3 regions of the Hymenobacter swuensis DY53 genome follow, and region 2 is predicted to be linked to each of the others. Evidence: riboswitches for the same ligand, from Rfam matches in the RefSeq annotation. Region 2 holds a riboswitch; each other region holds the start of a gene.

The links. A riboswitch is a leader RNA that binds a small molecule or an ion and turns the genes downstream of it on or off. The one in region 2 is predicted to bind S-adenosylmethionine.
Region 1: it holds a riboswitch for S-adenosylmethionine, as region 2 does, so the genes downstream of both, HSW_RS19320 (O-acetylhomoserine aminocarboxypropyltransferase/cysteine synthase family protein) here and HSW_RS09440 (phosphoadenylyl-sulfate reductase) in region 2, are expected to answer to the same signal.
Region 3: it holds a riboswitch for S-adenosylmethionine, as region 2 does, so the genes downstream of both, metH (methionine synthase) here and HSW_RS09440 (phosphoadenylyl-sulfate reductase) in region 2, are expected to answer to the same signal.

What each region holds. Positions count from the first base shown of each region.
Region 1 is NZ_CP007145.1:4,167,465-4,171,643, reverse strand. It holds gene metX (homoserine O-acetyltransferase MetX) at 1-126, opposite strand, end outside; gene HSW_RS19320 (O-acetylhomoserine aminocarboxypropyltransferase/cysteine synthase family protein) at 380-1,762, opposite strand; SAM riboswitch class I at 2,154-2,267, opposite strand; gene HSW_RS19315 (LysM peptidoglycan-binding domain-containing protein) at 2,612-2,905, opposite strand; gene HSW_RS19310 (lipocalin family protein) at 3,147-3,566, shown strand; gene HSW_RS19305 (erythromycin esterase family protein) at 3,745-4,179, shown strand, end outside.
Region 2 is NZ_CP007145.1:1,877,568-1,881,746, reverse strand. It holds gene HSW_RS09445 (lipopolysaccharide biosynthesis protein) at 1-847, shown strand, start outside; SAM riboswitch class I at 1,029-1,120, shown strand; gene HSW_RS09440 (phosphoadenylyl-sulfate reductase) at 1,435-2,214, shown strand; gene cysD (sulfate adenylyltransferase subunit CysD) at 2,407-3,315, shown strand; gene HSW_RS09430 (sulfate adenylyltransferase subunit 1) at 3,412-4,179, shown strand, end outside.
Region 3 is NZ_CP007145.1:4,565,981-4,570,159, reverse strand. It holds gene metH (methionine synthase) at 1-2,207, opposite strand, end outside; SAM riboswitch class I at 2,279-2,392, opposite strand; gene HSW_RS20915 (OmpA family protein) at 2,621-3,718, shown strand; gene HSW_RS20910 (OmpA family protein) at 3,803-4,179, shown strand, end outside.

The sequences.
Region 1 (4,179 bases), 2.3 Mb from region 2:
ATTGTCGCGGGAGGAGTTGAGGCGGCCGTAAGTGTGGTACGTCACCTCTACCCGAGGCAACACGGCTCCGTTTTCCAGCCGCAGCGGCCGGGGCAAACGAAACACATGGGATTCTGCGGAAGGCATTGGGGGAGAATTATGAGTGATGAATTAGGAGAGTTGAGTGATGAATGATGAAATGGGGCTTTGCGTGGATGGGTTGGGCTGCCAATTCATCATTCATCACTCATAATTCAACTCTCAGAAAAAGGTGCGGGCGACTTGATTCCGGGGCTTCCTCTCTCACGAAAAGCTCCGGCGTACGCCCGCCGCCACATGCTGGAAGGTGCTAGCCTGGCCGCTCTCTCACCTGCGGCCGGACGATAACCCCTCTCAAGTTTTACACTTCCAGCGGTGCAGCGTGTTCAGTTTCGGGTTCGGGCAGTAGGGTGCCTTCGGCAGTATTGGGCGTGGCGGCGTTGCGCACCGCATCGAAAGCCTGCTGCAAATCGGCGCGGATATCGTCAAAGTGCTCAATACCTACCGACAGACGCAGCAGCGTGGGCAGTACGCCGGCCGCGCGCTGCTCTTCATCGGAAAGCTGCTGGTGGGTAGTAGCCGAGGGCTGGATAATGAGCGTCTTGGCGTCGCCCACGTTGGCCAAGTGGCTCACGAGTTTCAGGTTGTCGATGAATTGGGTGGCGGTTTCCTTGCTGCCTTTGATGGCGAAGGTGAGCACGCCGCCGTAGCCGCGCTTCAGATATTTCTGGGCCAGCTTGTGGTAGGGGCTGCTGGGCAGGCCGGGGTAGTTGACAGCTTCCACCTGCGGATGCTGCTCCAGCCAGGTAGCCACCCGCAACGCATTTTCCACGGTACGCTCTACCCGCAGGCTCAGTGTTTCGAGGCCCTGCAGCAGCAGGAAGGAGTTGAACGGGCTCTGCGAAGGACCGAAGTCCCGCAAGCCTTCTACCCGGGCCCGGATGATGAAGGCAATGTTGCCGAACGGGCCGTTCTTGCCGAACACATCGTTGAAAATCAGCCCATGGTAGCCGTCGGATGGCTCCGTGAACTGCGGGAACTTGCCGTTGCCGAAGTCGTAGGTGCCGCCGTCCACAATCACGCCGCCCACGCTGGTGCCGTGGCCTCCAATCCACTTCGTAGCCGATTCCACCACGATGCTGGCGCCGTGCTCCAGGGGCCGGAACAGGTAGCCACCCGCCCCGAAGGTATTATCCACGATAAGCGGCAAGTCGTGCTTGTTGGCAATGGCGGCAATGGCCTCGAAATCCGGAATGCTGAAGCTGGGATTACCAATGGTTTCTAGGTAGATGGCCTTAGTCTTCTCGTCGATCAGGGCTTCAAACTTGGAGGGCTGGTCCCCGTCGGCAAAGCGCACCTCAATGCCCAGGCGCTTGAAGGCCACCTTGAACTGGTTATAGGTGCCGCCGTACAGGTGCGTGGTGCTCACGAAGTTGTCGCCGGCCTGCAGGATGTTGTTGAGGGCAATGAACTGGGCCGCCTGCCCCGACGATACCGCTAAAGCCGCTACGCCGCCTTCCAGGGCCGCCACGCGCTGCTCAAATACGTCGGTGGTAGGGTTCATTAGGCGGGTGTAGATATTGCCGAACTCCTTCAGGGCAAACAGGTTAGCGCCGTGCTCGGCGTTCTTGAACACGTAGCTGGTGGTCTGATGAATCGGCACGGCGCGGGAGCCGGTTATGGGGTCAGGCTGCTGGCCGGCGTGGAGTTGGAGCGTCTCGAAGTGGAAGTTCTGCGTGGACATGATGAGGCTGATTTAGAAGGCGTTGGGATATCGGAAGAAGGAGCGCAAACCGCTGGAAAAAGCCTGCCTGAGTGAGGCAGGAATCACATCAAAACCACCGAAAAATGCTGGATGCAAGGCGGTTAGAATGCGGTGGGGCTGCCGGGTGCCGGAAGTCGGCACCACCGGTCAGAGCCGGGATAAAAAAAGGAGGAGGGGAGGCTGCGTAGCCGGACTCAGGCTAGCAACAGCAACAACACGCGCTGCAACAGCCACGCATTCGCATTCGGTAGGTGGCCAGAGCGGCAACTGGGGAAACGCGGAAACCCCACGGCGAAGCGGCAGACCCGAAGGTAGCCGGAGCGGTGGGGACGAACTGGGCGAAAGTGGGGGCGTTGTGCATGGTACTCCTGGGTTATATGCCCCGCCGCCAAATGGCTGGTCGGGTAGGAATTGGCACCTTTCGCGCGGTCGAAGGTTGCCAGTGGGTCAGGGAGCCTATTCTCTCGCCACTTCTGTATAAATCCTATGAAAACTTCCTCGTCGCTAACGAAGGAGTACCGGGTTGGTGTTGCAAAGGTAGCAGCGTATTTTTGAGATATGCAAGCTGCATGAAAAATATTTATTCCCGGCTGGCCCTTTGTTAGCCGGGCGAACTGTTGATTGTATAGGATTGATAGAGAAACAATTGTCAGGTGCGTTGTACTTGTAGTGGCCCGTTTGCTGCGAAGTAGAAAGTAAACAGGCGGGTTATCAGCCCTTACTTACTCGTGTATCAGGCGACTAAAAACTACTGTCTTCAACCTTATATAAACAGCAAAAAGGCCGCCTTTGTAAGGCTGCCTTTTTGAATATTACCAAGAAGTTGATCTAGCTTACAGCTTTGGGTAGCGTAAGTACCTGGCCTACCTCAATTTTGTCGGGGTCAGAGCCGATAATGGCTTTGTTGGCTTCGTAAATCTGGTGCCATTTGGAGCCGTCGCCGTAATGGTTGCGAGCAATTTTGGAAAGGGAATCACCGCTTACTACCGTGTAGGTTTCACCGGCGGCGGCTGTTTTATCAGCGTTGCCGAAGAAATCCGTGGCACCACCGGCAGCCGGTTTTGCGGCGGGTTCAACCGGTTTTTTTTCGCCTTCGTTGGAGAGAAAATCGAACAGTCCCATAAGATGTAGATGCGTTAAGAGGAAAAGAGGGGAAAGAAGTGACGGACTGCAGCAGGGCGGGGGCGTCAGGGTGTCTTACGCCGTGGTAAGCAATTGGTTGTACAACCCATCGATTCTGTACGGTTGAGGTTTGAAAGCAGCGAACATCTTATTGGCTGACCCCGTAAGAGGCGCTGTAATGGCCCTGAAAATGGGTTGTGCCTTACCCTGCTACTTTCTTCACCTTACTTCTTTCTCCCCCATGAAAACCCTGACCTCCCCTTTCCGCCTTCTGGCCAGCCTGCTTGTCTTATTGGTGCTCTTCACTGCTGCTTCCTGCGGTAGCAAAGAAGGCAAAGTAGAAGGTGTAAATATGCTGTATGGTGCTACCAGCAAAGTGTGGAAAACCGATAAAGAGCTAAGTGCCACCGGCGACAAAGTAAAGCAAACCGATGCTCAGGAAGACGAGCGGATTACCTTCTTTGCCAACGGCCAGTACAACATGACTTCGCCCGCTGGCGCGGTAAATGGTAAATACGACTTCAACCAGGCCGGCAAAACCATTACGATGACGCCCGACGGTGCTGCCCAAAGCAACACGTTTACTGTAGTAACGCTCACTGATGATAAGCTCACGCTAAAGAGCGACGCTGGTGCTGAACTGCGCCTGGAAAAAGAATAAGCGGCGTCAAGCTGCCCGATCTTTCACAAGAATCGCCCTGTTGCATTTGCGGCAGGGCGATTTTTTGTACCATAAATCCTGGTGGAAAGAAGTGGGGGCTACTCCTGTGACAGGGCCAGAATGCCGCAAAAGGTTATAGCTTGCCAGCCGGTCTATCTCTTCTCTTTATCTTATTCGCATGTTCGTGCCTATCCGCCAATTGGCGCTGCTCAGCATACTGCTTTTGCTCAGCAGCTCCGTCCGCACGCTGGCTCAGTCTGCCCCGGCTACTACTACCCAAGCTCTGCCTGTGCATGCAGTGCGTACGATTGATCCGGCTGATACCAATTTCTCAGATTTGGACTTCCTCCGCCAGGAAATTGGCGGTGCGCGGGTGGTAATGCTCGGCGAGCCGACGCATGGCGTCGGGACGGTTACGCAGGCGAAAATCAGGCTGATACGATTTCTGCAGGAGCGGATGGGTTTTACTACTGTGGCGTTTGAAAGCGGCTTCTACGCACTGGACCGCGCCGAGCGCGAAGTTCAGACGGGCGCGCCGGCCTCGACTGCTACTATGGCTTCGGTATATCCGGTCTGGACGGAAACGGAGGAGTTTCAGGCCCTGCTGCCGCTG
Region 2 (4,179 bases):
GGCGGTGCTGGCGGTTCGGCCGGTGCAGGAATTGCTAAGCGTGGGTGCCTTTACGCTCCTGAGCTCCCTGGCCGGCAGCATCATCATGTACATTGATAACCTGATGGTAGGGGCCCAGGTGAACCTGGCGGCGGCCGGTATTTACGGTATTGCCTTCAACATTAGTACGGCCCTGGCTATTCCGGCCCGTTCCCTCAACAAGATTGCCTTCCCCTTATTAGCCGACTACTGGAAGCAACAGAACTTACCGGGCATGGCCGATTTCTACCGGCGCACCACCCGTCTCAACACCCTCATCGGCTGCTTTCTGGCACTGGGCATTGGGCTGAATCTGGACTTCATCTACTCCTTCATGCGCGCCGACTACGCGCAGGGCACCGTGGTGGTGCTCTTGCTGCTGGGCAGCCGTCTGTTCGATGGCATCACCGGCGTCAACGGCCTCATCCTGATTACCTCCCCCCGTTACCGCTTCGACCTGATTTTTAACAGTTCCCTGGCCCTACTTACCATCGTCCTCAACGTGGTGCTGATTCCGCGCCTCGGGATACTAGGAGCAGCCCTGGCCGCGGTGGCCGCCCAGATGAGCATCAACCTGGCCCGCACTTGGTTTGTATGGTACACCTTTAAAATGCAGCCGTTTACGTGGCGAATTCCGCTGATTCTGCTCATCACGGCTGTGGCGGGTGGGTTGGCATGGCTGGTGCCAACGCTTGACTCGCCACTGCTTACCATGCTGCTCCGGTCTACGGTAATAACTGCTGTATATAGCGGCCTGATTCTGGTTACTGGCACCGCCCCCGAGGTAATAACACTGTTCAGGAGCCTAAAAAAGCGGCTCGGCTTTTAGCCTGTTTCCGGTAGCCTTCCGTCCCCTTAGCACTTGGGTTGCTTGCTCCCCGCAGCAACAGGGCGTTAGCTTTGGCGGGCCACCAACCACCACAATTTCTTCCTTAGAAAAGAAAAATTTGGAAGTATAAAATTCTGGCTCGTACATTTGGGGTACCAATTCTTTACCCCAAAAAGGATTGTTTTTATACAGAGGCGTGGAGAGACAGGCTCGACGAAACGCCGGCAACCAGCGGAACTTCCGAAACGGTGCCAAGTCCTGACCATATAAAAACAAGTTGCCGTGAAATCCTTGTTCAACGCCACCGCCGCTTCTGCTACCTTCTGTGCCGTACAGCATGGATGTTGTGGGTTGATGGGTATGTGTTGTTGTCAGGGCTAGGCACGCTCCCGTTTTTCTGGTTTGTGCGCCGCCCATTCCTGAGCTGATCCGCGCGTTTGTGCCGTCGGCCAGAGGAGTCGCACGCCCGTTTCTGTTTCGTTGAAAACCGCGCTGCGCCGTTGCGTAGTCCGTTTTTGTCGAGGCCATCTGCTGGCCGGAACGCTCTGCCCCTTTCGGCAAAGCGCTTCCTCCTCCCCCTTCCTGCTATGCCTGTAGCTGATGCTGCGCCGGCCGCCCACGCCTTGCTGGACCGTCTGCGCCCTCACCTGGTGGCCGCCTCCGCCCTGGAGCGCCTCCGTCTGGTAGCCGAAACCTTTCCTGGTCAGGCCGTTTTTTCTACCTCTTTCGGGCTGGAAGACCAGATAATCAGTCACCTGATTTTCGTCCACGACCTGCCTATTGAGGTGTTCACCCTCGATACCGGTCGCAACTTCCAGGAAACCTACGCCACTTGGAACAAGACGCTGATCAGATACCAGCAGCCCATTGCGGTGTACGTCCCGCAGCGTGAAGCCCTCGAAAACCTCCTGCTGCACAAAGGCCCTAACTCCTTCTACGAGAGCGTGGACAACCGCAAAGAGTGCTGCCACATCCGCAAGGTAGAGCCTTTGAACCGAGCTCTGGCCGGCCGCGGGGCCTGGGTAACCGGCATCCGGGCCGAACAATCCCAGAATCGGCAGACGATGGACCCGCTGGAGTGGGACGCAGCGCACAACCTCGTGAAAATCCACCCGCTGTTTGATTGGACCTGGGAGCAGGCGCTGGCCTTTGTGCAGCAGGAGGGCATTCCGGTGAATCCGCTGCATCAACAGGGTTTCGTGAGCATCGGTTGCGCCCCCTGCACCCGCGCCATTCGTCCCGGCGAGGATTTCCGGGCCGGCCGCTGGTGGTGGGAAGACCTTTCGGCCAAGGAGTGCGGCCTGCACACCACTGCCGCCCCACACGACGGACCGGACCCGGTGGTGGAGCCGGTACCAGCCGGGTAGAACGGCAAAAAAAGAACGCCATGCTGAGCGAAGTCGAAGCATCTCTACCGCTGGCTACCAATTTGATTCCAACGACAACCGCTCCGTAGCCCAGGGTTTAAACCCTGGGCTAATGAACCACACGAAGCGGTAGAGATGCTTCGGCTGCGCTCAGCATGACGGACAAAAACAGAACTGAAATCCAGACTTCATATGAGTACCACTTTCGATTACCTCGACCGGCTGGAAGCCGAAGCCATCCACATCCTGCGGGAGGTAGCGGGGCAGTTTGAGCGGCCGGCCCTGCTGTTCTCGGGCGGCAAGGACTCTATTGTGCTGACGCGCCTGGCCGAAAAAGCCTTCCGCCCCGGCCGCTTTCCTTTCCCGCTGGTGCACGTGGATACCGGCCACAACTTCCCCGAAGTGCTGCAGTACCGCGACCAGCTGGCTGCACAACTTGGCGAAAAGCTGATCGTGCGCAAGGTGGAAGACACCATTAAGCGGCAGCGCCTGCGCGAGCCAGGCGGGAAGTACCCCAGCCGCAACCCACTACAGACTTACACGCTGTTGGAGGTAATTGAGGAGTTTGAGTTCGACGCCTGCATTGGCGGGGCCCGCCGCGACGAGGAGAAGGCCCGGGCCAAGGAGCGCATCTTCTCGGTGCGCGACGAGTTTGGCCAGTGGGACCCCAAGCGCCAGCGCCCCGAGCTCTGGAACATCTACAACGGCCGCATTCAGAAGGGCGAAAACGTGCGCGTGTTCCCTATTTCCAACTGGACGGAGCTGGACGTGTGGCGCTACATCCAGCGCGAAAACATTCCGCTGCCCGATATCTACTTCGGCCACGAGCGTACCTGCGTGGTGCTGCCCTCGGGCCAGCTGCTGGGCCTCTCGGAGCACCTGCAGCTGGATGAAGAGGACGAAATCGTGACCCGGCAGGTGCGCTTCCGCACTGTGGGCGACTCCACCTGCACCGCCGCCGTGGAAAGCGACGCGGCTACCGTGGAGGACATCATCCAGGACCTGCTGCTGGCCAAAGTGAGCGAGCGGGGCGCCACCCGCCTCGACGACAACATCTCCGAAGCCGGCATGGAAGACCGCAAGCGCAACGGATACTTTTAAGTGGTGAAGTTGTGATAGGTGAAGTCGTGAAAATCCTCACGCTTCACCCCATCAGCACAGCAATTCACAATTTCACAACCTCACAATTTCACTAACATGGACTTACTTCGATTTATTACCTGCGGCAGCGTGGACGACGGTAAAAGCACTCTGATCGGGCGGCTGCTGTACGACTCCGAATCCGTGTCGCTGGACGTGCTGGCGGCGCTGGAGAAGCGGCAGGCCTCGGGCGGCGTGGTTGACTTGGCGTTGCTGACCGACGGGCTGCGCGCCGAACGGGAACAGGGCATCACCATCGACGTGGCATACAAGTACTTCACCACCCCGCGCCGCAAATTCATCATCACCGACGCGCCCGGCCACGTGCAATACACCCGCAACATGGTGACTGGGGCCAGCAATGCCGACCTGGCCATTGTGCTGGTGGATGCGCGCCAGGGCGTGATTGAGCAAACCCGCCGCCACACCCTCATTGCCGCGCTGCTGGGCATCCGGCACTTTGTGCTGGCTGTGAACAAGATGGACCTAGTGAACTACGAGGAGGCCGTGTTTGCCCGCATTGCCACCGACTACGCCGAGCTCACCAACCACTTCCACCTGCCCGCCGCCACGGCCATTCCGCTGAGTGCTTTGCAAGGCGACAACGTGGTGAAGCCCAGCCAGCACCTGCCCTGGTACACCGGTCCCAGCCTGCTCGAACACTTGGAAACCGTGCCCGGCGCCGTAGAAACCGCCGCTGCCCCGCGCTTTCAAGTGCAGTACGTCATTCGCCCCCAGACGCCCGAGCTGCCCGACTACCGCGGCTATGCCGGCCAGATTTTGAGCGGCAGCTACCACCGCGGCCAGCGCGTGCGGGTGCTGCCC
Region 3 (4,179 bases), 2.2 Mb from region 2:
AGATACGCCACCGCCTTCTTCATTACGCGGGCCGACTTCACCACCTGGGGCAGGAACATCTTGCCGGCACCGAACAAGTCGCCGACCACGTTCATGCCGGCCATCAGCGGGCCTTCAATCACCTCCAGCGGGCGGCCTACCAGTTGCCGCACTTCCTCAGTATCCTGGTCGATGAATTCGGTAATGCCTTTCACCAGCGCGTGTTGCAAACGCTCCTTCACCGGCAAACTGCGCCAGGCGTCGGCCACCACTTCCACCTTGTCTTTCTGCTTCACCGTGTCGGCGAAGTCCACGAGGCGTTCGGTGGCATCGGCGCGGCGATTCAGCAGCACGTCTTCCACCAGCTCCAGCAGATCCTGGGGTACTTCATCATACACAGCCAGCTGGCTGGGGTTCACGATGCCCATGTCCAGGCCGGCGCGGATGGCGTGGTAGAGAAAGGCCGAGTGCATGGCCTCACGCACCACATCGTTGCCGCGGAACGAGAAGCTGATGTTCGAAACGCCGCCGCTGGTGAGGGCGCCGGGCAGGTTCTGCTTGATCCAGCGGACGGCCTCGATGAAGTCCAGCGCGTAGTTGCGGTGCTCCTCCATGCCGGTGCCCACCGTCAGGATGTTGGGGTCGAAGATGATGTCCTCGGCCGGGAAACCGACTTCGTTCACCAGGATATCGTAGCTGCGCTGGCAGATTTCGATGCGCTTCTCGTAGTTGTCGGCCTGGCCGTTTTCGTCAAAGGCCATGACCACCACGGCCGCGCCGTACTGGCGTACGGTGCGGGCCCGCTGCCGGAATACGTCCTCGCCCTCCTTCAACGAAATGGAGTTGACGATGCTCTTGCCCTGCACGCACTTGAGGCCGGCTTCCAGCACGCTCCACTTCGAGGAGTCAATCATGACGGGCACCCGCGAAATGTCGGGTTCCGAGGCAATCAGGTTCAGGAAGGTGGTCATGGCCTGCTCCGAGTCGAGCATGCCTTCGTCCATGTTCACGTCAATCACCTGGGCGCCGCCTTCTACCTGGTCGCGGGCCACTTGCAGGGCTTGCTCGTAGTTGCCGGTCCGGATGAGGCGGGCAAAGGCGCGGCTGCCGGTGACGTTGCACCGCTCGCCCACGTTCACGAACAGGCTGTCGGGGTACACGCCAAACGGTTCCAGACCGCTCAGACGAGTGGCTTTGGGTACCTTGGGCAGGGTGCGCGGCGCGTATTTCTCCGCCAGCCGGGCCAACTCACCGATGTGCTGGGGCGTGGTGCCACAACAGCCACCCACTACCGTCACGAGGCCGTCGGCCAAGTAGCCTTCCACCACGCCCGCAAATTCCTGGGCCGACTCATCGTAGCCGCCAAAGGCGTTGGGCAAACCGGCGTTGGGGTAGGCCGAAATGTGCACGTCGGCAATGCGGCTCAGCTCCTTGATGTACACCTTGAGCTGGTCGGCGCCGAGGGCACAGTTCAAACCCACACTCAGCAGCGGCAGGTGGCGGATGGAATTCCAGAAGGCCTCCACGGTCTGCCCGCTCAGGGTACGGCCCGAGGCGTCGGTAATCGTACCCGAAATCATGACCGGCACCACTTTGCCGCCTTCGTCGAAGAACTTCTGCACCGCGTACAAAGCGGCCTTGGCGTTGAGCGTGTCGAAGATGGTTTCGATGAGCAGCGCGTCGGAGCCGCCGTCCACGAGGCCGCGCACCTGCTCCAGGTAGGCGGTGGCCAGCTCATCGAAGGTCACGGCCCGGAAGCCGGGGCGGTTGACGTCGGGCGAGAGGCTGGCGGTGCGGTTGGTTGGCCCCACGGCCCCGGCCACGAAGCGCGGCTTGTCGGGCGTGAGGGCCGTAAAGGCATCCGCCGACTCCCGCGCTAGCCGCGCCGACTCGTAGTTCAACTCATATACCACGTGCTCCAGCGCGTAGTCGGCCTGGGCGATGGTGGTGCCGCTGAAGGTGTTGGTTTCCACCATGTCGGCCCCGGCCGCAAAGTACTCGTCGTGAATGCCCCGGATAATATCGGGCCGCGTGAGGCTGAGCAAATCGTTGTTGCCGCGCAGGGGATGCGAGTGATTGGCAAAGCGCGTACCCCGGAAATCTTCCTCCGTGAGCGTGTGGCGCTGAATCATGGTGCCCATGGCGCCGTCCAGAATCAGCACGCGCTGACGCAGGATGTCGTGAAGGGGAGACGCAGTAGGGGCGGAGGCGGTGAGGACGGTCGGCATATCGGCTCTTCTAAGGGGAATCAGCGGCAAAAAGTGCCTATCCAGAAAGAGCCGCGCCGGGAGCACGCCTGTTCTTATCTTCTTCCAGAGCCCGGAAAGGCCCTGAAACGGGAGTTAGCACCTTGTTTTATTTCAGGTTGCTAAGACGTCATCGGGCCCAATCCCTCGGTCTTTCTGGATAAGTAACACGGCGAAGATACAGCGGAATCGGCAAAAATCAATTCGGCCCGAACCGTCTGGCCTGCGTTGGTGCGCGGTGTTGCGGAAAAAAAATATATAGGTGCCGCCCGATAATTCGTTGTGGTAAAGCAGCCGCTTGGTTGAATTCCTTTTTCCTGCTTCTGAAGTTCTGCCGAATTTGCTTTCACCCGTAACTGTATCCCGCTATGCTACCAGCCCGCTACTTCCGAAACATGGCCTTTGGATGGCTACTGCTGCTCAGTGGCCTAAGTACCGCGCAGCCACGTACCAAGGGGGCAGGCCTGCGGGGGCAATACTACGAGGGCCAGAACTTCGGGAAGCTGGCCCTCAGTCGTATTGATCCGGGCATTGACTTCAACTGGACCATCGGGCCGACTGGCGACCATTTTGTGTCGCCGGGGCCGGGCGTACCGGGCGAGTGGTTCTCAGCGCGCTGGAAGGGTCACCTGTACGCCCCGGTAACGGGCGTGTACACGTTCCGGATGACGACGGACGACGGGATGCGGGTGTGGGTGGGCGGTCAGCGTATTCTGAATTCCTGGCAAAACCAAGCCGTCAGCAGCTACACGGCGCAGATTGCCCTCACGGCCGGGCGCTACTACCCCATCCGGGTAGACTATTACCAAGCCGGTCAGGATTCGCGCGCTTCACTGGCCTGGCAGCTACCGGCCACCATGGAGGAGCCGCAGCCGATTCCGGCGGCATATCTGTACGCCAGCCTGCCGGCTACGGCGGTGCCCATACCGGTAGCGGCCAGCAAACCCGAAGCTCAACCAGTCCGCCCGCAAACGGCGGGGCTACCGCCCGGCGTAACCAGTACGCCTCTTAAGCCGGCTGTAGTAGTGGGGCGGCGGCCGGTGGCTCCGGTTGCGCCCCGGCCCGTACGTCGTCCCCGCCGTACTCCGCCGCCGACAAATCCGGTGGCCCCGCCGGATACGGTGCCGCTGCCGGACTTATCGGCCCTGAGCAAAGGCGCGGCCGTAACGCTGCCTAACCTCTATTTCACCCAAAGCACCGCTGCGCTGCTGCCTTCCAGTCGTCCCACGCTCAACGCGCTGGCCCGTCGCCTGCGCGAGCAGCCGGCTATGCGGCTGGAAATAGCGGGCCACACCGATAATGTGGGCGAGGCGGCCCTGAACCTGCGCCTCTCCGAGCAGCGGGCCCGGGTGGTACGCCAGTACTTGGTGCAACAGGGCATCGACTCGGTGCGGCTGGCGGCGCGGGGCTACGGCGGCACCCGCCCGGTAGCCGACAACCGCGACCCACAGCAACGGCCCCGCAATCGTCGCGTGGAGGTGGTGGTACAGTAGCGGAAGGAAAAAGCGTAGGGTGAGTTGCGGTGTTGCAGGAAAAAGCGGGCTCCCTTCTATCTTGTAGCCCAATCTACCTGCCGCGTGACTTATTTCTATTGGAGCACCTTATTGCTGTGTGCTTCCGCCTGCCTTCCGACTACTGCCCAAACTCTGCCCGCGCACGGCTTGGCGGCTACGTATTATAACGGCGAAAACTTTGAGGAAGCCGTGGTGGAGCGCATCGATGCGCAGCTGGATTTCGAGTGGCACAGTCGGCCGCCGGCTACCGGTATCAGCAAAGAACATTTTTCGGTGTGCTGGACCGGCTTCCTGGAAGCACCGGCCACGGGCCTCTATATTCTGCACCTGACAGTGGATGATGGCGTGCGGGTGTGGATCGGCAACAGGCTGCTGCTGGAATCCTGGCGCAACCAGTACGTTACGGATGGGCAGGTGCGGGTGCGGCTGGAGGCAGGCAA